DNA from 3 places in the Kitasatospora sp. NPDC056783 genome. Region 3 is predicted to be linked to each of the others. Evidence: riboswitches for the same ligand, from Rfam matches in the RefSeq annotation. Region 3 holds a riboswitch; each other region holds the start of a gene.
The links. Region 3 has a riboswitch for thiamine pyrophosphate ahead of ACFRMQ_RS10390 (purine-cytosine permease family protein). Riboswitches for the same ligand answer to the same signal wherever they lie in the genome.

Region 1 (7,682 bases), on a different contig from region 3:
ACGCTCTCCAGCGTGACGTGGGTGCCCACCGGCCCCCAGAACCGGACGAACCGCTCCGGCTCGAAGTACGCGTCGAACGCGTCCGCCGGAGCCCCCGGCAGCTCACGGGTGATGGTCAGCTCGCCCAGGTTCTCGGTCATCTCGGTGTCTCCTCCGTGGTCACGTGATCGCTTGCACAGGGGTAGACCCCGACCGCCCCGAGAACTCATCGCTCCCCGCGAGAGTTTTTTCGGCGGTTCCCCCGACCGGACCCGCCCACGGGTGACACCGTCCGAAATCCGCCAGTGCCGGGGGCCGCCCCCGCCTAGCCTCGCCGTCATGCCACCACACAGCCGCGACATCGTCCGGAACGCCTGGAAGGCGTTCGCCAGCCACGACGCGGACCGGATCTCCGCCGTCTTCACCGAGGACGCCGAATGGCTGGCGCCGGCCGGAAACGCGACGGCCGTCGCGCTGGACTGCCCCAGCCACATGATCGGCAGGGAGGCGATCACCCGGTTCCTCGCCGAGGACTTCGGCCGGTTGTTCGCCCGGGACGTCGACGTCGCCTTCCACGGGTTCCACGCCGACGGCGACCGCGTCGTCGTCGAGGAGACCATGACCGCGACGCTCGCCGACGGCAACCACTACGCCAACGACTACTGCCTCGTCTTCGAACTCCGCGACGGGCTGATCCACCGCGTCCGCGAGTACATGGACACCGCGCGCGGCCACCGCATGGTCTTCGGCGGCGCCGAGGAGTAGCCGGGGACGACGGAGCGCCGCCCCGAGACGATCGGGGCGGCACTCCCATGACGGTGCGTCAGCCGGTCGGGGACTCGACGTCGAACTCCCCGTCCACGACGGTGGATCCCCCCCCCCCGGGATTCAGCCTACGGGTGGCGCCCCGACAGGCCGGGCGGGGTCACTTCTTCGGCGTCAGGCAGAGCACGAACTTCTCGTTGTCCATCTGCTGGGCGAGCGCGTCGAAGGTGCCGCCACAGGTGTTCACGTCGAAGGTGTCCTGGACGACCTTCGACACCGTGTGGGTGGCCTTGCCACTGTCGCAGCCGACCGTGTCGACCGACGGGTGGTCGTCGCTTCCGGTGACCTTCACGCAGTCGCCGACCTTGGCGCGCACCGGTCCGTCGACCGCGTCGATGACGGCGACCTTGATGATCGCCACGACGACGATCAGCACGAGCGTGCCGAGCACCGAGAGCATCTTCTTGCGCTTGCTCTTCTTGGGCGCCGGCGCCGGCGCCTGCGCGGCCTCGGCGTACGGGAACGGAGTCGCGGCAACCGCCTCGGGGGACGACGGGGCCTGCGGGCTCTGCGGGGTGGTCATTGAATCCTCGGGTACTCGTGACACAGCGGGTAGTGCGCCGCACCCTATCGGCGCCCTTCCTGCGCATTTCCGACAACCACGGCGATATCGACCCGGGCGTGATTCAAGCGAAATGCAAAAATTGGACAATGAGTTGACGCAGCGACACCCCGACACCCGATTCTCCGGCGATTCGTCACCGGTTTCGGCCCCCCGCACCGCGGCCGAAGACGAAACGCCGCCCCGGGGTGACCGGGGCGGCGCCACGAGGGCGGCGGGTCAGTCGGCCAGGGGGAGGTAGACGCGGTTCCCCTGGGCGGCGAACTCGGCGGACTTCTCGGCCATGCCGGCCAGGGCCTCCGCGTCGAAGTCGGTGTCCACGGCGGTGGAGCCGTCGCCGTGCTCGTCCCGGATCTTCTGGGAGATCTTCATCGAGCAGAACTTCGGGCCGCACATCGAACAGAAGTGGGCGGTCTTGGCGGGCTCGGCGGGAAGGGTCTCGTCGTGGAAGTCGCGGGCGGTCTCCGGGTCGAGGGCCAGGTTGAACTGGTCCTCCCAGCGGAACTCGAAGCGGGCGTCGGAGAGGGCGTCGTCCCAGGCCTGGGCGCCGGGGTGGCCCTTGGCCAGGTCGGCGGCGTGGGCGGCGATCTTGTAGGTGATCACGCCGGTCTTGACGTCGTCCCGGTTGGGCAGGCCCAGGTGCTCCTTGGGGGTGACGTAGCAGAGCATCGCGGTGCCCCACCAGGCGATCATCGCGGCGCCGATGCCCGAGGTGATGTGGTCGTAGCCGGGGGCGACGTCCGTGGTCAGCGGGCCCAGGGTGTAGAACGGCGCCTCGTCGCAGATCTCCTTCTGGAGATCCATGTTCTCCTTGATCTTGTGCATCGGGACGTGTCCCGGGCCCTCGATCATCACCTGGACATCCCGCTCGCGGGCGATCCGGCCGAGCTCGCCGAGGGTCTTCAGCTCGGCGAACTGCGCCTCGTCGTTGGCGTCCGCGATCGAGCCCGGGCGCAGCCCATCACCGAGCGAGAAGGTGACGTCGTAGGAGGCGAGGATGTCGCAGAGCTCCTCGAAGTTGGTGTAGAGGAAGTTCTCCTGGTGGTGCGCCAGGCACCAGGCCGCCATGATCGAGCCGCCGCGCGAGACGATGCCGGTCTTGCGGCGCGCGGTGAGCGGGACGTAGCGCAGCAGCACGCCGGCGTGGACGGTCATGTAGTCGACGCCCTGCTCGCACTGCTCGACGATGGTGTCCCGGTAGACCTCCCAGCTCAGGTCCTCGGCCCGGCCGTCCACCTTCTCCAGGGCCTGGTAGAGCGGCACGGTGCCGATCGGCACCGGCGAGTTGCGCAGGATCCACTCGCGGGTGGTGTGGATGTTGCGGCCGGTGGAGAGGTCCATGACGGTGTCGGCGCCCCAACGGGTGGCCCAGGTCATCTTCTCCACCTCCTCCTCGATCGAGGAGGTGACCGCCGAGTTGCCGATGTTGGCGTTGATCTTGACCAGGAAGTTGGTGCCGATGATCGCCGGCTCCACCTCCGGGTGGTTCACGTTGACCGGGATCACGGCCCGGCCGCGGGCCACCTCGGCGCGCACGAACTCCGGCGCGAGGCCCTCGCGCAACGCCACGAACTCCATCTCCGGCGTCAACACGCCCCGCTTGGCGTAAGCGAGTTGGGTGACGGCGGCACCACCGCGGCCGCGCAGCGGGCGGCGCGGGCGACCGGGGAAGACGGCGTCCAGGTTGCGCAGGCTGCCGCCGCGCGGCGAGGTGTGCTTGATCCCGTCGTCCTCGGGGCGCGGCTCGCGGCCGTCGTACTCCTCGACGTCGCCGCGCTGGCGGATCCAGGCGTCCCGCAGCGCGGGCAGGCCGCGCCGCACGTCGGGTTCGTAGGACGGGTCGGTGTACGGGCCGGAGGTGTCGTACAGCGGGACGGTGCGGCCGTTGGTGAGCAGCACCTCGCGGTACGGGACCCGCAGGTCCGGGCGCGACCCCTCGCGGTGGGCCTTGCGCCAGGCCGGGGTCGGGTAGCCGGTGCGCTCGCTGCTGGGGGCGCCCTGGGCAGACTGCGGCTGTGCTTCGAACGTGGTCATCGGACCTCTACTCCCTACGCCGGCATTACCCGGTCAGGTTCCTGCGGTCGACGCAGCCTTCGGTCCGTCCGTCGACGTCCCGGTCAGCGTCCTCTCAGCCCGGTGCTCCGAGCTCCCGCGTCGCAGGCGGTGTTGCCTGCACACGACGCCCAACACGGTAGCGAGCGGATCGCCGCAGGTCCAGGGGGCGTCACGGGCGCGGGCCGGGGAAACCCGTGCGGGAAGTGTCCGGCCGCACCCGCATAATGCTCACCGATGCTCCGCAGACACTCCATCAGGGCGCGCACGATCCATCCGGGTCTGGGCCGCCCGGAGAGTCCGCGTTCTTTGACGACTCTTGGGGGGAAACGCACCGTGCGCATCCGTCATGCGGCAGGCCTGAGCGCTGCCGTGATCTCCGCGGTGGTGGGCCTGCCACTGCCCGCGGTGGCGGCCGAACCGGCCGCCGTCGTCCTGTACGTCGGGGGCGGTATCTGCAAGAACGACGGCCCGGGCACCCAGGCCCTGCCGGTCTGCACCGTCCAGGCCGCCGCAGACCGGGCGCTGCCGGGCCAGACGGTGGAGGTCTCGGCGGGGACGTACCCGGAGGCCGTGACCGTCCGGCACTCCGGTGAGCCCGGCAAACCGATCACCTTCCGGAGCACCGGCCACGTCGGCATGAGGTCGACCGTTCCGGGCCGAACGAACACCTTCCCGGTCATCGCCGGGCCGCAGAAGGAGCCGGTGCGGATATCCGGCCAGCACGACATCGTGTTCTCCGGCTTCGAGGTCACCCACTTCGAACTCGACGGCGTCAGCCGGGTCGAGCTCTCCGGCAACTGGATCGAGCAGCGGGACGACAAGATCGCCCGGCCGGCGGTCGCCGTCACCGGCGCCAGTGACCACGTCCGGATCGAGCGCTCGGTCGTCCGCGGCACCACCGGTGGTGTGCAGGTCGGCGCGGGAATCGCCGGGACGGTGATCGCGGGCAACGACTTCGTCTCCAGTTTCAAGGCACCGGCCATCGCGGTGACCGACGCGCCGGGCACGGTCATCACCCACAACACCACGAACGTGGCGCCCGGGGTGGCCATCGACCTGGCCGGCTCCTCCGACCACGCGACGATCACCAGCAACGTCGTCGCCACGAGCGCCGTCCAGGTGTCCGCCGGCTCGACCGACGGCACCGTCCTCGACTACAACACCGTCTGGTCCTTCCTCCCCGAGCGCTACCCCAGCTACAGGTGGGCCGACGCCGCCTACAAGACGGCCACGGAACTGCAGGCCGCGACCGGCCAGGGCCAGCACGACGCGAACGGCTCCGTTCCGTTCGACCTCGGCTTCTCGCCCCTGTCGGTGCCCCAGTCCTCCGTGTTCAGCTGGCAGGGCCGCAACGCGATCGACTCGGCCGGCCCCGAGGTGCCCGGTGTTCCGGACGTGGATCTGCTCGGCCACGGCCCATTCGACCACCCGGACGTCCCCAACACCGGACCGAACGGCGGTTTTCGCGACCGCGGCGCGTACGAGGCCATCGGCGCCCTGAGCGCCAGCCTCACGGTGACCCCGGAGAACGACTTCGACCCGCTCGCCGTCATGGCCCACGCCAACCCGATCAGCCCCTCGCGGATCACCGGTTACTCCTACGACTTCGGCGACGGCACGACCACGCCGCCGTCGAACCGGACCTCCGAGCGCCACGTCTACGCCAAGCCCGGCACCTACACGGTGCGAATGACCTTCTCCGACGAGTTCGGCACCACCCGGGACAACTCGACGAACGTCACCGTCGACTACGCCCCGTCCGGCTACACCGCGATCGCGCCGACCCGCATCCTGGACACCCGCCAGCCCGGCCGCTACCGGCTCGGCCCCGACGAGACGATCGACCTGGACGTCCGCAACCGGGTCTCCGGCTCGGCCGGGAACCTGGTGCCCCTCGGGGCCACGGCCGTGGTGGTCAACCTGACCGCCACCCAGGGCAGCGCGACCAGCCACCTGGACGTGTACCCGTCCGCCGCCGCCCGGCCGAGCACCTCGAACGTGAACTTCGGCCCCGGCCAGGACGTCGCCAACCTGGTGACGGTGCCGGTCGGCCCGAACGGCACCGTGGTGATCCGCAACAACTCCGGCTACGTGCACGTCATCGCCGACGTGCTCGGCTACTTCACGGCCGGCAGCACCGACCGGTTCGCCGCCGTCGCCCCGGCCCGGCTGCTCGACACCCGGTCCGACAACACCCCGCTGACCTCGGGCAACGCCCGTCGGCTGAAGATCGCCGGCACCGGCGGCGTCCCGGCGAACGCGACCTCGGCGGTGCTCAACGTGACGGCCACCGATTCCGCCTCGGCGGGCTTCGTCGCGGTCTACCCGGGCGGGACCCAGCGCCCCGCCGCCGGGTCCAACCTGAACACCGTGCCGGGCCGGAACATCGCCAACCAGGTGGTGGTCCCGCTGGGCGCGGACGGCAGCGTCGAGGTCTTCACCAACGCCTCCCGTTCGCACCTGGTGGTCGACGTCTCCGGCTACTACGGCCCGGACGGCAAGGGCCTGTTCACCCCGGTCACCCCGACCCGCCTGCTGGACTCGCGCAACGGCTCCCCGTTCGCGCCCTTCTCCAGCCGTACGGTCGAGGGCGTGCGGTACGGCTCGACCGCCGCGGTGGTCAACCTGACCGCGACCGGGACCGTCGAGGCCACCCACCTGACCGCCTGGGCCACCGGGACGGCCAAGCCCGGCACCAGCAACCTGAACGCCAGCCCGGGGCTGGACGTCCCCAACCACACCACCATCCCGGTGGACGGCCAGGGCCGGTTCGACATCGCGAACAACGCCGGCACCACCCACGTCATCGCGGACCTCTTCGGCTACTACCGCAACCAGTAGGCGGACGACGCCCCCGAGGAACGCCCGAGGCCCGGCTCCCCGCGAGGGGGCCGGGCCTCTGGACGACGGTACGACGGTACGACGGTGCCGGGGGAGCCGGTCAGCTCTTGGCGGCCTTCTTCACCAGGATCACCACGGCGGCCGCGATGCCGACCACCACCAGCAGCTTGATCACGATCGAGAGCAGGGCACCGACGACGCCGAACACGAAGGCGACGATGTTCCAGGCCAGCACCAGGACCAGCACCGGGATGACGATGTTGCGCACCCAGGAGGGCAGCGACTTCCAGAGCTCAGCCATGTCCGTTCCTCTTCTCCCCTCGGGTCGGCCGCCGTCCGGTGCCGTATCCCGCTTGCTTTCGGTACTTCGATCGTACGGGGACGCGAGTGCCGGAACGAGGCCTGGCGGCCCGGAGAGAACCCCGAGATCACCCCGATCCCGACCCCCCGGGTGACCCCCGAAGAATTTTCGGATCCACCTGCAACCCGAGCCGGTGCCACACGTCCTAGAGATACCGGAGCATCCGGAACTGCCAACGCACCAGCTTCACTTGGGGGGAACCAAGCATGCGTGCCCGTACCACTGCCACCCTGGCGGCCCTGACGATCGTCACCCTGACCGGCTCGGCCCTGGCCGTGTCCCCGGCCCTCGCCGCCCCGGCTGCCGCGACGGCGGCGAGCGTCACGGCCGACGGCCTCACCACCCCGGCCGGCTTCGTCCCGATGTCGCCGACCCGCGTCCTGGACACCCGTACCGACCTCACCCCGTACCACTCGCCGCGCACTCCGCTCGGCCCCGGAGAGCAGTACTCCGCCGTGGTGGTGGGGAACACCTCCGACCTCATTCCCCACGAGGCGACGGCCGTGGTGCTGAACGTGACCGCGACCAACCCGACCGCCACCGGCTTCCTCGCGCTCGGCGCCCCGAACGTCCCCGGTTCGGCCCCGTCGACGTCCAGCCTCAACTTCAAGGCCGGCCAGACGGTGTCCAACCTGGTCACCGTCCCGCTCTCCCAGGACTCCGTCCGGCCCGCGACCACCATCTTCAACAGCGCCGGAACGACCGACGTCGTCCTCGACGTGGTCGGCTACTACCTGCCGGGCGCACCCGCCAAGTACGCCCCGACGGCCCCGGTCCGGGTCGGCGACACCCGCACGGACAACGTCCGGTTCGGCCCCGGCACCGTCCGCTCCTACCGGGTCGCCCAGCCCGACCTCGGCACCGCCGACGCCCGTGCGGTGGTCCTCAACGTCACCGCCGTCAACGGCACCGCGCCCAGCTTCCTGACGGCCTTCCCGAGCGGATCGCCGCGCCCGGCCCAGGGCTCCAACGTCAACTTCCCGGCGGGGCGCACCGTCGGCAACCAGGTGGTGGTGCCGGTCGGACCCGACGGCGAGGTCAGCATCTACAACAACGCCG
Region 2 (7,682 bases), on a different contig from region 3:
CCAGCGCTACGAGACGGCCTGCGACCCGCGGCTCAACCGCAGCCAGTCGCTGGACCTGGCGTTCCTGGTGGCGGAGATGTACCGGGGGCAGTGAGCCCCGGCCGGCACCGAATGTGACGAAGGCCCCTCCGGATTCGGGATTCCCGAGCCCGGAGGGGCTTCTTCGTGTCCGGATCGCCAGGTAAGGTGAGGCTTAGTGAACTAAGGCAAGCCTTAGTCAAGATCCACTCCGCTTCACCCCCGGGAGAGTCCGCGATGTACGTGTGCATGTGCCATGCGGTCACCGAGGACCAGGTGAAGCAGGCGATCGACGGCGGTGCCAGCACCCCGCGCCAGATCGCCAAGGGCTGCAAGGCCGGCACCGACTGCGGGTCCTGCGTGCGCCGGATCCAGGCGATGCTGGGCGAGCACGGCGCCCGGCCCTGCCCGACCGCCCGGCTGGCCGCGAAGCTCGGCCTCGCGGACCCGGAGGTCCCGGCGGGGGAGGGCGCTCCGGTGGTGCCGGGAGCCGCTCCGGTGGTGCCGAGGGTCGCCCCGGTGATCCCGCTGCGGGCGGCCTGAGCCCTCAGGAGTCCGGCTGCTCGATGACCTGGGCCAGGTAGAGCGCCTCGCCGAGCTTCTCCAGCAGCTCCAGCTGGGTGTCGAGGTAGTCGATGTGGTGCTCCTCGTCGGCCAGGATGTCCTCGAAGATGTTCGCCGAGGTCACGTCGTTCTTGGCCCGCATCACGACGATCCCGCGCTTGAGCCGGTCGATCGCCTCGACCTCGACCTGGCGGTCCGCCTCGAACATCTCCTTGACCGTCTGGCCGACCCGGACGTGGAACAGCCGCTGGTAGTTGGGCAGCCCGTCCAGGAACAGGATCCGGTCGGTGAGGGTCTCGGCGTGCTTCATCTCGTCGAAGGACTCGTGCCGGGTGTACTTGGCGAGCTTCGTCCAGCCGAAGTTCTCCTGCATCTTGGCGTGCAGGAAGTACTGGTTGATCGCGGTCAGCTCGGCGGTGAGCTGCTCGTTGAGGAACTCGATGACCTCGGGATCGCCCTGCATGGTGATGCCTCCTGCGTTCGTCCGGCCGTGGGCCGCGGGTCCTGCGCTGAGTCCTGCGTCTGGGCATCCTGGCACCGCTTTGGGCGGAAATTCCAGTAAGTTCACACTCACTAGGACATGTGTCGGAATATCCGATTTGGGTGGGGCGCGAATCCGCGCAAAGGGGCGCACACCGGTGCCCGCCCGCCGTCTGTCACCATGGATCCATGGGTCAGTCGAAAAACGAACCGCTTCCGCCGTCTGACCCGAGGCTCCCCCCGGGCCAGCGCGCGCAGCGCGGCTGGCCCGCCCTGCACTACGGGCCGGTGCCCCGCTTCAAACCACTGACCTGGGACCTCCAGGTGTTCGGCGCCACCGCCTCGGCGGAGAAGCACAGCTGGGACTTCGCGGCCTTCAACGCCCTGCCGCGCACCACCGTCGTCGCGGACCTGCACTGCGTGACCAAGTTCTCGGTGCTCGGCAACGAGTGGACGGGCGTGCCGGGCGCCGCCGTGCTCGACCTGGTGCCCCCGGCGCCCGGCGTCACCCACGTCATGGTCTGGGCCGAGTACGGCTACAGCGCCAACCTGCGGCTCGCCGACTTCGCCGACCCCCACACCCTGCTCGCCACCCACCGCAACGGCGAGGCGATCACCGCCGAGCACGGCTTCCCGGTCCGCCTGGTGGTGCCGCGGCTCTACGCCTGGAAGGGCCCCAAGTGGGTGCGCGCGGTGGAGTACATGCGGGCCGACCGGCGCGGCTTCTGGGAGGAGCGCGGCTACCACAACCTCGCCGACCCCTGGCGCGAACAGCGCTACTCCTACCAGGAGGAGCCCGGCGACGGGCCGCTGCGCTGACGCCCGCCGACTGACAGGGCCTGGAACGCCGGACAGGCCCTAGAACAGCGAGAACTTCACCGTCACCACGCTGCGCTGCGGCCGCCGCTCGCCCGCCGCCGGCGACTGGCCGGACGAGGTGACCGCGCCGAACACGTCCCAGCCGCTGGTCTGCATGGTGAAGCCCGCCGCCTGGAGCGTCTTCTGCGCCTCGTCCTTGCTCATCCCGGTGACGTTCGGGACGGCCACCATGCCCTTGCTGACCACCAGCGAGACCGCGCTGTTCTCCTGCAGCAGCTGCCCGGCCACGGGCGAGCTGCTGATCACCGAGCCCTCGGGCACGGTGTCGTCGTAGGTCTCGGTCACGGTGCCCTTGATCAGCTGGGCGCCGGTCAGCGCCGCGGCGGCATCGGCGGCGCTCCTGCCGGTCAGGTCCGGCACCGCGATCCGCTTGGGGCCCTTGGAGACGGTGACGGTCACGCTGTCGCTCTTGCGGGTGCGCGCGCCCACCCCCGGGTCGGTGGAGATCACCTGCCCGGCCGGGACGGACTCGCTGAACGCCTCGACGAACCTCCCGTGCAGGCCCTCCTTGTCCAGCACCCGCTGCGCCTGCGCCCGGTCGTCGCCGAGCACGCTCGGCACCGAGCCGTACAGCCCCTCGGAGATCCCGTAGGTGACGCCGCCGATCGCCAGCACCAGGGCGGTCGCCGCGGCCGCCCAGATCAGCGGCTTGCGGGGGACGCGGCGCAGCACGCTCGGCCGGCGGCGGCGCACCGGGGCCGGCTCGTCGTACGGGCGCGGCTCGGTGAGCAGCTGGTCCATCAGCTCGGCGGGCATGTCCAGCACGCTGGTGCGCTCCGTCGGCGGGGCGTCGGCGGGCCGCGGCAGCTGCTGGATCACCGAGGTCGGCTCGCTGGTCGGGTAGCGCGGGCTGGGCCGGGTGGAGGCGGGCGGCTCGGCGTCCAGCTCGGCCGGGGTGAGGGCGCGGCGGACCCGCTGGAGGGCGGCGAGCAGCTCGACCGCGTCGTACGGGCGGGCGTCGGCGGACCGGGCGCAGGCGCCGGCCACGATCGCGTCCAGGGCCGGGCCGACGGCGGGGGCGATCAGCGAGGGCGCCGGGACGTCCTCGTGCAGGTGCTTGTACATGACCTGGACGGGGTTGTCTCCGGTGTGCGGGCGGTGGCCGGTGAGCATCTCGTACAGCAGGATGCCGGACGCGTAGACGTCCACCCGCTGGTCGGTGGGGGCGTCCGGGAGGATCTGCTCGGGGGCCAGGTAGGAGACGGTGCCCATGACCGTGCCGCCGGTGGCGGTGGTGGTCGAGGTGGGGGCTCCGTCGGCGGTGCCGAGCACCCGGACCAGGCCGAAGTCGGCGACCTTGACCAGGCCGCTCTCGGTGATCAGCACGTTCTCCGGCTTGACGTCGCGGTGCACCAGCCCGGCCCGGTGGGCGGCGCCGAGCGCGGCGAGCACCGGCTCCAGGACGTCCAGCGCGGCCCGGACGGACAGCGCGCCGCGGTCGCGCAGCAGGTCGCGCAGGGTGCGGCCGGGCACGTACTCCATGGCGAGGAAGACGTGGCCCCCGTCCGCGCCCTGGTCGAAGACGTTGACCACGTTGGGGTGGGTGAGCTTGGCGACGGCCTTGGCCTCGCGGATGAAACGGGAGGTGAAGCCCTCGTCGCCGGCCAGCGAGGGGTGCATCACCTTGAGCGCGACCACCCGGTCCAGGCGGGTGTCGGTGCCCTTGTAGACGGTGGACATCCCGCCGGTGGCGATGCGCTGCTCGACCCGGTACCGGTTGTCGAGCAGGGCGCCGATCAGGGGGTCGTGCAATGCCATGTCCACCCGGTGAGTCTAGGACAGGGCCCGGTGGTGACGTGGCGGGCCGGGCCCGGAGGGCACCGCCCCCGGGCCCGGCCGCGCCCGGCCCGTGACACGCCGGGGTCCAGGTCGGGGCCTCAGAACGCCGGGTGCTCCCGGGTGTCCAGGTCGGCGCGGCCGGCCATCGCGGAGGACGCCTCGGCGTGGAAGCGGCGCGGGATGCGGCCGGCCCGGTGGGCGAGCCGGCCCGCCTCGGCGGCGTGCCGCATCGCCTCGGCCATCAGCACCGGGTCCTGAGCGCGGGTCACCGCGGAGGCCAGCATCACCGCGGAGCAGCCCAGCTCCATCGCCAGCGCGACGTCGGAGGCGGTGCCGGCACCCGCGTCCAGCACCACCGGGACGCCCGCGCCCTCCACGATCAGCTGGAAGTTGTGCGGGTTGCGGATGCCCAGGCCCGAACCGATCGGCGAGCCCAGCGGCATGATGGCCGCACAGCCGACGTCCTCCAGCTTGCGCGCCAGCACCGGGTCGTCGTTGGTGTACGGCAGCACGGTGAAGCCGTCGTCGACCAGGGTCTCGGCGGCGTCCAGCAGCTCGATCGGGTCCGGCAGCAGGGTGCGCTCGTCGGCGATCACCTCCAGCTTCACCCAGTCGGTGCCGAGCGCCTCGCGGGCCAGCCGGGCGGTCAGCACGGCCTCGCCGGCGGTGAAGCAGCCGGCCGTGTTGGGCAGCACGCGGATGCCGTTGCGGGTCAGCACGTCCAGCACGGAGCCCTGGGTGGAGGCGTCGACCCGGCGCATCGCGACGGTGGTCAGCTCGGTGCCGGAGGCGAGCAGCGCGCGCTCCAGGACCTCCAGGCTGGGGGCGCCGCCGGTGCCCATGATCAGCCGGGAGGAGAAGGTCGTCCCGGCGATGGTGAGGAGGTCGTCGGCCATGGTTCAGCCTCCCTGGACGGCGGTGAGGATCTCGATCCGGTCGTCGGCGTCCAGCACCGTCGCGGACCACGAACCGCGGGGCACCACGGCCTCGTTGAGGGCTGCGGCGACGCCGGTGGGGGCGGCGCTGACGGTGGCCACCAGCTCGGCGAGGGTGGTCGCGGCGGGCACCCGGCGGGGCTCGCCGTTGACGGTCAGGGCGATCTCGGCCGAGGCGTTCTCGGTCCGGGTGGTCTCGGTCATGCGGCGGCCTTCGTCGTGGAGCGGTCGGGGGAGAAGCGCAGTGGCGTGAACGGCCTCGCGAGCTCGGGGACCTCGCCGGTGGCCAGGTACTCGGAGACCAGGTCCGCGGTCACCGGGGTGAGCAGCACGCCGTTGCGGTAGTGGCCGGTGGCGGCGACCAGCCCGGGCAGCGAGGTCGGGCCCAGCAGCGGGGCGTTGTCCGGGGAGCCGGGGCGCAGTCCGGCCGAGGTCTCCAGCAGCGGAATCTCGGTGATCCCCGGGACCAACTCGTGGGCGTCACGCAGGAGTTCGTACACCCCGCCGGCGGTGACGGTGGTGTCGTAGCCCTGCTCCTCAGTGGTCGCGCCGACCACCAGCTCGCCGTTCTCGCGCGGCACCAGGTAGAGGTGCTGGCCGCGGACCACGGCACGGACGTTGCGGGAGAGGAACGGCCGGTAGGCCTTGGGGACGCGCAGCCGCAGCACCTGCCCCTTCACCGGGCGGATCGCGGGCAGCACCCCCTCGGGCAGGCCGGGCAGCCGGTGGCTGTACGGGCCGGCCGCGAGCACGACCCGGTCGGCGGTGACGGTCTCCGAGGTGCTCAGCCGGGCGCCGGCCGCCCGGCCGTCCTCGACCAGCAGTTCGACGGCCTCGGCACGGTGGACGGCGACGTGCGCGCGCTCGCAGGCGGCGAGCAGGGCCGTGAGCAGCCGGCGGCCGTCCACCTGGTGGTCGTTCGAGACGTGCAGGCCGCCGCGCACGCCGGGGGCGAGCATCGGCTCCAGCTTGCGGGACTCCCGGCCGGTCAGCCAGGTCGAGTCCAGGCCGAGCCGCTGGTGGAAGGCGTGCAGTTCGCGCAGTTCCTCGCGGTCGTCGGAGTCCAGCGCGACGGCGAGGGTGCCGCACCGGCGGTAGCCGGTGTCCGCGCCGCCGCTCGCCTCGGTGAGTTCGGCGGCGAAGGCCGCGTACCGCTCGTTCGAGGCCATCCCGAGGCGCAGCAGCGGCTCCTCGCCGTACTGCAGCTCGGTGACCGGGGCGAGCATTCCGGCCGCGACCCGGGCGGCGCCGCCGCCGGGGGTGGGGTCGACCACGGCCACGTGCCGCAGTCCGAGCTGGGCGGCGCGCCAGGCGACGGCGAGGCCGATGATGCCCCCGCCGATCACCAGCACGTCGGCATGGGTGCCTGAGGCCATGCGTGACAAGGCTGCTCTTCTCCCTTCGCCGGTATGACCCGGATCAGGTTCGGACGGTCGCGGGCCGTGCCAGCCCGCCTCTCAGCCCGGTACGCCGGGCTCCCGTGTGGTCATCCCACCTTAACGCCGGGGGGCGGCGCGGCCGAAGGCCCGTACGAAGGGTGGACGGGGGCGGCGGCCCGCGCCCCGCTGCCCGCGTCCCGCCCCGGGCGGCGAACCGGTCCGATCGACGGGTCCTCCGCCCGCCCTCGGCCGCGGGCCCGCCCCCTCACCACCCGGCCCGGACGTAGGCCCGAAGTAGGGGTGGGCAGGGGGCGCCGGGCCCTGGGGCGGCCGGGGGCCGCTGAGTACAGTGACGGGCGTGGCAGAGCTGAGCGGGACGGATCGGGTGGTCGTTGTCGGAGCCGGGCTGGCCGGGGCGCAGTGCGCCCTCAAGCTGCGGCAGGGCGGCTGGGAGGGGCGGATCACGCTGGTCGGGGAGGAACCGCGCGCGCCGTACGACCGGCCGCCGCTCTCCAAGGACGTCCTGCTCGGCAAGGTGGACTCCACCACCCTGGGCATCGACTACCGGGAGCTCGGCATCGAGCTGCTCACCGGCCGCCGCGCCACCGGCCTCACCCCCGGCGTGCTGCACACCGACGGCGGCGACCTCCCGTACGGCTCGCTGGTGATCGCCACCGGCGCCGTCCCGCGCGCCCTGCCCGGCGCCGAGCGCGCGCACCTGCTGCACACCCTGGACGACGCCCTGGCACTGCGCGAGCTGCTGCGCCCCGGGCTGCGGCTGGTGCTGGTCGGCGCGGGCTGGATCGGCGCCGAGGTGGCCACCGCGGCCCGCGGGGCGGGCTGCGAGGTGACGGTGGTCGAGGCCGGCCCGGCGCCGCTGCCCGGCGCGCTGCCGACCGGGCTCGGTTCGGCGATGGCCGCCTGGTACGCCGAGGCCGGGATCGACCTGCGCTGCGGCGTCGGCGTGGCCGCCGTCGAGCCCGGCGCGGTGCTGCTGGCGGACGGCTCGCACCTGCCCGCCGACGAGGTGGTGGTCGGCATCGGCGCCCGGCCCGCGACGGGCTGGCTGGCCGGCACCGGGGTCGAGCTGGACGCGACCGGCGCGGTGCTCGTGGACGGGCGGCTGCGCACCTCAGTGCCCGGCGTCTTCGCGGCCGGCGACTGCGTCAGCTACCCCTCGGCCAGGGCCGGCGCCCGACTGGCCGTCCAGCACTGGGACCACGCCCTGAAGTCCGGGGAGGCGGTGGCCGCCGCCGTCCTGGGCGCGGACGCGCCGGCCTACGACCCGGTGCCGTACTTCTGGTCGGAGCAGTTCGGTCGGATGGTCCAGTACGCCGGCCGGCACACCGAGGGCGACGAACTGCTGTGGCGCGGCGGCCCCGAGGACGCCGCCTGGTCGGTGCTCTGGCTGCGCGACGGGGTGCCGAGCGCGCTGCTGACCGTGGACCGCCCGCGTGACCTCGCCCAGGGGCGCAAGCTGATCGAGGCCGGCACCGCGCTGGACCGGGCCCGCGCGGCCGACCCCGCGGTACCGCTGAAGGCGGCCGTCGCGGGGTAGTGCCTGGTGCGCGGTGGGTCGTGGAGGTGGCAGTCTGGTGGCGTGAGTGAGATCGAAAGCAAGATTGAAGCCCTGGTCACCGACTGGATG
Region 3 (7,682 bases):
ACATCGTGTGCGGACATGGTCCCCTCGCTCTCGATCGTCCGGAGCCTCGCCTCCACCCGGGCCAGCCGCAGCTCGTCGGCCGCGATGGCCTCGGCGAGCTGGGCCCGCCGCAGCCGCAGCATCCCGCGCAATTCGGCCGTGTCCGGCCGCTCGTCCAGGACGGCCCGCACCTGTTGCAGGGTGAAGCCGAGCTCCTTGAGCGCGATCACCCGGTTGAGCCGGGCGAGTTGGGCGGCCTCGTAGAGGCGGTACCCACTGACCGGGTCCACCCGGGCGGGCCGCAGCAGCCCGATCGCGTCGTAGTGGCGCAGCATCCGTACCGACACCCGGCCGTGCTTGGCGAAGTCTCCGATGTTCAACATGGTGCGACCACTCCACCCCCTGCCACCGTGTCAGGGTCAACCCCGGCCTCCCGCGCCCGGCAGGAAACACCGAGGGCGGGTGCCGAACGATGTCGGCACCCGCCCTGAGCAGGTGGTTCTCCTACCGGCGGAGAGCGTGGGATTCGAACCCACGGTACGGGGTCACCGCACGACAGTTTTCAAGACTGTTCCCTTAGGCCGCTCGGGCAGCTCTCCAGGCGGAGGTCAGCCTAACGGGTCCGGCGGGGTTCGGCGCACACGTTTCGGTGGGCCCGGGGGGTCACGGCTGGTCGCCGACGCGCTCGGCCAGGGTGACCTTGGTGTTGAGGGTCTGGCCGTTGCGGGTGTACTCGACGTCGACGGTCTCGCCGGGCTTGTGCGTCCAGATCCGGCTGACCAGGGCGGGGCCGTTCTCGATCGGGACGCCGCCGAGCTTGGTGATGACGTCGCCCGGCTTGAGGCCCGCCTTGTCGGCCGCGCCGCCGGGGGTGACGGCCGGCTGGCCCTGGATGTCCTTGGTCTGGATCTGCGCGCCGTCGCCCTTGTAGTCGTCGTTGCGGAGCACGTCGAGCTTGGCGTAGACGGGCTTGCCGGTCTTGATCAGGGTGTCCGCGACCCACTTGGCCTGGTTGATCGGGATGGCGAAGCCCAGGCCGATGCTGCCGGCCCGGCCGTTGGCGGAGGCGTTGGACTGGATCGCCGAGTTGATGCCGACCACCGCACCGCCGGAGTCGAGCAGCGGGCCGCCGGAGTTGCCGGGGTTGATCGAGGCGTCGGTCTGGAGGGCGTTCATGTACGAGGCCTGCGCGCCGGTCTCGTCGCCGGAGGCCACCGGGCGGTCCTTGGCGCTGATGATGCCGCTGGTGACGGTGGACTCCAGGCCGTACGGCGCACCGATCGCGACGGTGGCGTCGCCGACGTTGACCTTGTCGGAGTCGGCCAGCGGCAGCGGGGCCAGCTTGCTCTTGGGCGGGTTGTCGATCTTGACGACGGCGACGTCGTAGCCCTCGGCGTGGCCCAGCACCGAGGCGTTGTAGGAGCTGCCGTCGGCGAACTTGACGGTCAGTTTGCCGCCGTTGAGGGTCGGCGCGACCACGTGGTTGTTGGTGAGGATGTGGCCCTCGGTGTCGAAGACGAAGCCGGTGCCGGTGCCGGACTCGCCGTTGCCCTGCGCCTTGATGGTGACGACGCTGGGCAGCGCCTTCTGCGCGATGGCGGCGATCGAGCCGGGGGTGGGCTCGCTCTTCTGGGTGTCGCTGGCCTGGACGGTGGTGCTGCGGTGGTCGTTCGCGGAGGTGCTGCTGTCGGCGCGGTTGGCGACGGTCACGCCGAGCGCGCCACCGGCCAGACCGGCGACCAGCGCGACGGCCGCGAGCAGGGCGACCAGGCCGCCGCGCTTCTTGCCCGGGCCACCGGGGCCGCCGGCGTACTCCGCCGGGTAACCGACCGGGCCGCCGGGGTAACCCGTGCCACCGGCGGAGTCGTGGGCGGGGCCCCAGCCGCCGAGCGGCTGACCGGCCCCGAACGGGTGGTGGCCGTGCGCGGCGGGGGCGCCGGGCGCGGCCGGAGCGGCGCCGTACCCCTCGTGCGCGCCGTACCCCTCGTGCGCGGCGGCGGACGGGACGCCGTGGGTCGGGGTGGCGTACGGGTTGCCGGACGGCGGCAGGGCCGGGGCGGCGGGCGGGGCGGGCGGCAGGACCGGCGGCGGCGCGTCGATGTAGCCGGTGGCCGGGTCGACGGCCGGCTCCTGGACGGCGGGCGCGGGGGCCACGACGGGCGCGGCGGGCGGCTGCGGTGCGGGCACCTTGGTGAAGGCGACGGTGGGATTGTGCCCGCCCTCCGCCGGAACACCGTCGGCCGGAACACCCTCCGCCGGAAAACCGTCGGCCGGGACACCCGCCGCCGGAACGCCGTCGCCGGCCTCCGGCTCGGACACCCGGCGGAACGCCATGGTCGGCTGGTGCCCGCCCTGAGCGGGGCCGTCGGAAACGGCCTCAGCCGCTCCCGGGCCGGCGGGCTGCTCCCCCTGCGGCCCGGTGGGCCCAACCTCGCGCTCGGTGCTCACGGACGACCTCCATAGCTGGCAGAACCAAGGACCATAGTTTTTCGCACTGTCGATTCGATTGCCGTAAGGACCCCTCTGAAGAACTCATAAGAATCCTTAGCCGGCCCCGACCTCGGTACCGCCGGCCGAGGCTCCCCTCCCCCGCCGGGTGTCCCGCGATGCGGACCGCGCACCCCTCGGCCTTGGGGGTTCGCCCCCGTCCCGGTTAGCCTGTCGCTCACAACTGACACGCGGGAGCTTGGACCCACCAGGCTGAGAGTGCGCATGTCGACCGTACGCCACCGGAGTGACGGGCGGTCGAGGGGGCGCTGACCGCCGGAACCTGTCCGGGTAATGCCGGCGTAGGGAGTATCGGCCATGCCGCCTGCTTCGCCATCCTCTTCTCCGGACGCGAACGCGTCCAAGGATTTCTCCGGAGCCACGCCCCCCGCGGGCACCGCGCCCACCGGGACCGCCGCGACCGCCGTCCTGGAAGGCCCCGAGCACGTCGAGGCCCCCCTGGTCCTGGACACCGAACCGCCCCGCACGCTGCGCTTCCGGGACCAGTTCGCGCTCTGGATGAACCTGGGCGTCAGCCTGATCGGCTTCTCCACCGCCGCCACCGTGCTCGGCGCCCGCGGCAACGAGCTGTCGCTGGCCGCCGCGGTGACCGCGATCGTGGTCGGTACGGCGGTCGGCACCGCGATGCTCGGCGTGGCCGCGGTGATCGGCGCCCGCACCGGCGCCCCCGCGATGGCGAACCTGCGCGGTCTGTTCGGCACCCGGCTGTCGTACCTGCCGACGGTGCTGAACATCGTGCAGTGCGTCGGCTGGGGCGTGTTCGAGCTGCTGACCATCTCGGCGGGCGCCCAGACCGTCGCGCACACCAGCGGCTACCGCTGGCTGTTCGTCCTGCTCGCGGGCGCGCTGACCACCGCGCTGACCATCTGGCCGCTGGGCTCGATCGCGGTGCTGCGCCGGTTCGTGGCCGGGGCCGTCGCGGTCGCGATGGTGTACTTCACCGTCCAGCTGGGCCGCCAGGGCGTGCCGGACCCGGGCGCGGGCAACTGGCACGGCTTCCTGGGCGCCACCGACGCGATGATCGCGGTGTCGATCTCCTTCGTCCCGCTGGCCGCCGACTACACCCGGCACTCGCGCACCCCGCGCTCGGCGTTCTGGGGGAGCTTCTCCGGCTACACGCTCGCCCAGGTCTGGTGCTACGTGCTCGGCCTGATGGCGCTGCTGCAGTCGGACGGCGACCCGAACCGGATCTTCGACTCCTTCCTCGGGGTCTGGGCCGGCTGGCTGTTCCTGCTGGTGCTGGTGCTGCGCGAGACGGACCAGTCCTTCGCCAACGTGTACTCGACCGCGATGTCGGTGCAGAACCTGCTGCCGAAGGTGGACCGCCGGGTGCTGTCCGGCGCGATCGGCGTCCTGACCACCGTGCTGGCGCTGCGGATCGGCGAGTTCACCGACACCTACTACGGCTTCCTCGGCCTGATCGGCTCGGTGTTCGTGCCGCTGCTGGCGGTGCTCGCGGTGGACTACTTCCTCGGCGCCGGACGGCACGGCTGGGACCTCTCCGCGGACGCGCCGTCCCGCTGGCTGATGCTGCTGCCGTGGCTGCTGGGCTTCGCGGTCTACCAGTTCGTCGCGCCGACGAACGTGGCCGGCTGGTGGACGGACTTCTGGACCTCCGCCCAGGAGGCGCTGCACTTCACCCCGCGGGAGTGGACCTCCGCCTCGCTGTTCGCCTTCCTGGTGCCGGCCCTGGTGACCTGGGCGCTCACCCCGCTCAGCCGGCGGGGCGCCCGGCGCTGAGGCGGCCGGAGAACCGACCGAGACGGCCCCACAGGTTGGGGCCGTCTTCGTCCGCGCGTCACTTCCGCCGCCTATCGTTGGGCCCGTGACCAGCCCAGACCTGTCCTCGACGGCGGCGCGCACCGCGCCTCCCGTCCAGGTGATCGCCCACCGCGGTTCCTCCCACGCCCTGCCCGAGCACACCCTCGCGGCCTACCGGCGCGCGCTCGACGAGGGCGCGGACGCCCTGGAGTGCGACGTCCGGGTCACCGCCGACGGCGCGCTGGTCTGCGTGCACGACCGCCGGATCGGCCGGGTCTCCAACGGCCGGGGCACCGTCTCGGCGATGACCCTCGCCGAGCTGGAGGCGTACGACTTCGGCGCCTGGAAGACCGGCCGTCCCAGCACCGACCCGGAGGTGCGCGGCGTGCTGCGGCTGGAGCGCCTGCTGGAGCTGGTGGTGGACTGCGGCCGCCCGGTGGACCTGGCGATCGAGACCAAGCACCCGGTGCGCTTCCGCGGCCGGGTGGAGGCCGAGCTGCTGCGGACGCTGGAGCGGTTCAAGATCGGCGCGAGCCGTGAGGGCGACCGTCCGTCCGCCCGGATCATGAGCTTCTCCTCGATCGCGCTGAACCGGGTGGCCGCCGCCGCGCCGGAGTACCGGCGGGTGTTCCTGTTCGAGCGGCAGCTGCCGCTGCTGGGCCGGCTGCGCGCGGGCTCGCCGCTGCCGGGCGGGGCTCGGATCGCCGGTCCGGGCATCGAGCTGGTGCGGGCCCGCCCGCAGCTGGTGACCCGGCTGCGCGAGCTGGGGCACGAGGTCCACGTGTGGACGGTGGACGAGCCTGCCGACGTCGAGCTCTGCCTGGAACTCGGGGTCTCCGCGATCATCACCAACCGGCCCGCGGAGGTGCTGGCGCAGCTCGGCCGGTGATCCGCCGACGCACCGAACGCGATAGCCGTCCGATCCGATCACTCTGGTCGGCAATCAAACCTTCCTTGCTCGAAATTGCCGGAATTCATTCACCCGAGCGACGGAGGGTGAGCACGGAATGACCTGATGTCGACTGTCGGTCGCTGTGTTCGAAATGGACTCGCGGGATCGCCCGGTGCTCGTTTCCGACGCATTACCAAGGGGCATCTCTCCCTCGGCAAACGCTGAAGGAGGTCCGGGGGTGGCGTTGATGGTGGCGCGTGAAGTGCCGGCTTCATCGACCATGGCAGTGCCGCACGGCCCAGCGAGTGTCGGGGTCGCGCGGCGCCGACTGCGTCGAGATCTGGGTGACCGGCAGATACCGGAACCGGTCATCGATGATGCCGTTCTGATCCTTTCCGAGCTGTTGAGCAATGCCTGTCGGTACGCCCGTCCGCTCGGTCCGCTGGCGGCCCTGGGCCGCGGTGCCCGGGCCGAGGTGCTCGGGCAGGTGCTGGTCGGCGTCCCGTCCGGGCCGCAGCCCGCCCCGGGCGGCCGGGAGTCCGCCGAGGGCTCCGCCGTGCCCGACGGCGGGGTGCTGGTCCGCTGGCAGATGCACGCCGACGGGGTGCTCACCCTGGAGGTCACCGACGGCGGGGCGACCACCCGGCCGCTGCCCGCGAGTCCCTCGCTGACCTCGCGCGGCGGCCGCGGCCTGAGCATCGTCGGCCGGCTGGCCAGCGACTGGGGCGTGCGCGACGCCCCCGGCGAGGTCACGGTCTGGGCGGCCCTGCCCGCCCGGGCCCGGCACGCCCGGCGCACCGGGGGCGATGCCCGTAGCGCGTGAGCCGGGTGCGGGGAATGTGTCGTTAGGCTTCCCGGAACACAGGACCACCGTTCCCGGGAGAGCCGCAGCATGGGCAAGAAGGCCGCCAAGAAGGCGCCGCAGCGCCAGTCCACCACCGCCGTCACGGGCGAGATCCCCGTGGTCGGGGCCCGCGAGGACTGCCCGTGCGGCTCGGGCCGCCGGTACAAGGCGTGTCACGGCCGGGAGGCCTCGCACGCGGTGCAGGAGCTGGTGCACCGCCCGTTCGAGGGCCTGTCGGGCGAGGCCGACTGGGTGGCGCTGCGCGAGCTGGTGCCGGCCGCCACGGTGCCGCTGAAGCTGGCCGCCGGGGTGGCCGACGACGCGAGCGGTGACGTCCCGTCGGTCACCCTGGCCACCGTGCTGCCGCTGGCCTGGCCGGCCCTGCGCCGCCAGGACGGCTCGATCCTGCTTGGCCTCCAGACCCAGTCCTCCTCGGGCGACCTCAGCCGCGACCTCGCCGACGCCCTAGAGCTGGCCCTGGCCACCGAGCCGGGCAGCCCGGTGCCGGCCCGCCGGACCGTCCCGGGCGGGCGCCGCCTCCAGGACCTGCTGGACGCCACCGCCGCGTTCGAGCCCACCGTGCACGCCGGCTTCGAGTTCTGGCTGGAGGACGCCGAGTCCGCCACCGGTGAGGTCGCCGCCTCGCTGGAGCGCGCCAACGCCTCGGCCATCCCGACCGAGAAGCTCGCCGGCGTGGACGCCGCGTACTGGTGCGGCACCCCGGACAAGAACCACCTGCGCTGGGTGATGACCGTTCCGGAGGAGCAGCTGCTGGACGCGCTGGCCCGGCTGAACGCGGCCGGCGAGGCCTCGCTCGGTGCGGACACCCGCCTGGTCGGCTCGTTCCGCGCGCACGGCCTGACCGTCCCGGTGTGGGACCTCCCGCTCACGATGACCGCCGCCGACTGCGAGAAGCCGGCCGCCGGGTTCGCCGAGCGGCTCGCCGCCGTGCTCGCCGACGGGACCCCGCTGACCGCCGAGGAGCGGCGCGCCCGCGCGAACCTGGTGAACCGTCAGGTCACCCTGAACTAAAGCGCGCGGGGATCGGCGTGATACGCGTCACATTGTCGCGGTGAACGCGCAATTTCCGGGCGTGCAGGGCGTCTTGGAAATTGGCGCGAGCGCGGATCCTTGTTACTGTCTAAAGAGTCCGGCCGCTGGTGCATCCCCCGTCGCCAGCGGCCGGATCTTTTCTTTTCCCGGAGCGCCCCGATCTCGGGCGCCGGCACCCGGCCCCGCTCCGATGGACCTCAGTAGGCCGAACGTCCGCTGTCCAGCCGGACCGTCGCCTCCACCAACTCCCCCAGCAGCGGCCCCACCTGCGGCAGCCAGACGCCGCCGCCGCCCGGCCGCGGTGCCAGCACCCAGCGCACCCTCCCGGCCGCGCCACCGGGCGGCAGCGACAGGAAGCCGCCCGGCCCGTGATAGCGCAACGAGCCTGGAACCCAAGGGAGTTGGGCGAGCATCTCGCCGAGCACGTCCAGCGAGTACGGGGCCACCAACAGCGCGTAACGGCCCGGCATCGCCAGTACCGGGCCGAGCCGCAGCCGCAGCGCGCCCAGGTAGACCAGCGCCCGGGCACCGGCCGCCGCGGGCAGGCTGACCGCCGACACCGCGGAGCCGGTGGCGGCCAGCACCGGCGCGTCCGGGCTCCGCCGCTCCCACCACCAGCTCACCATCCGGGCGTCCGTGGTGGCG

Region 1: another riboswitch for thiamine pyrophosphate. It lies ahead of thiC (phosphomethylpyrimidine synthase ThiC); the one in region 3 lies ahead of ACFRMQ_RS10390 (purine-cytosine permease family protein).
Region 2: another riboswitch for thiamine pyrophosphate. It lies ahead of thiO (glycine oxidase ThiO); the one in region 3 lies ahead of ACFRMQ_RS10390 (purine-cytosine permease family protein).

What each region holds. Positions count from the first base shown of each region.
Region 1 covers NZ_JBHUAF010000004.1:51,705-59,386, reverse strand. The annotation lists gene ACFRMQ_RS01815 (SRPBCC domain-containing protein) at 1-140, opposite strand, end outside; gene ACFRMQ_RS01810 (nuclear transport factor 2 family protein) at 319-744, shown strand; gene ACFRMQ_RS01805 (hypothetical protein) at 905-1,327, opposite strand; gene thiC (phosphomethylpyrimidine synthase ThiC) at 1,586-3,400, opposite strand; TPP riboswitch at 3,395-3,529, opposite strand; gene ACFRMQ_RS01795 (PKD domain-containing protein) at 3,755-6,262, shown strand; gene ACFRMQ_RS01790 (DUF5326 family protein) at 6,363-6,563, opposite strand; gene ACFRMQ_RS01785 (hypothetical protein) at 6,830-7,682, shown strand, end outside.
Region 2 covers NZ_JBHUAF010000259.1:3,523-11,204, forward strand. The annotation lists gene ACFRMQ_RS28680 (class II 3-deoxy-7-phosphoheptulonate synthase) at 1-94, shown strand, start outside; gene ACFRMQ_RS28685 (bacterioferritin-associated ferredoxin) at 268-561, shown strand; gene bfr (bacterioferritin) at 566-1,045, opposite strand; gene ACFRMQ_RS28695 (molybdopterin-dependent oxidoreductase) at 1,252-1,881, shown strand; gene pknB (Stk1 family PASTA domain-containing Ser/Thr kinase) at 1,921-3,699, opposite strand; gene ACFRMQ_RS28705 (thiazole synthase) at 3,819-4,616, opposite strand; gene thiS (sulfur carrier protein ThiS) at 4,620-4,859, opposite strand; gene thiO (glycine oxidase ThiO) at 4,856-6,031, opposite strand; TPP riboswitch at 6,035-6,147, opposite strand; gene ACFRMQ_RS28720 (NAD(P)/FAD-dependent oxidoreductase) at 6,384-7,592, shown strand; gene ACFRMQ_RS28725 (Rv2175c family DNA-binding protein) at 7,635-7,682, shown strand, end outside.
Region 3 covers NZ_JBHUAF010000047.1:15,074-22,755, reverse strand. The annotation lists gene ACFRMQ_RS10405 (MerR family transcriptional regulator) at 1-362, opposite strand, end outside; tRNA gene ACFRMQ_RS10400 (tRNA-Ser) at 491-578, opposite strand; gene ACFRMQ_RS10395 (S1C family serine protease) at 643-2,313, opposite strand; TPP riboswitch at 2,648-2,792, shown strand; gene ACFRMQ_RS10390 (purine-cytosine permease family protein) at 2,785-4,227, shown strand; gene ACFRMQ_RS10385 (glycerophosphodiester phosphodiesterase family protein) at 4,313-5,137, shown strand; gene ACFRMQ_RS10380 (ATP-binding protein) at 5,544-5,963, shown strand; gene ACFRMQ_RS10375 (DUF5926 family protein) at 6,033-7,016, shown strand; gene ACFRMQ_RS10370 (bifunctional DNA primase/polymerase) at 7,235-7,682, opposite strand, start outside.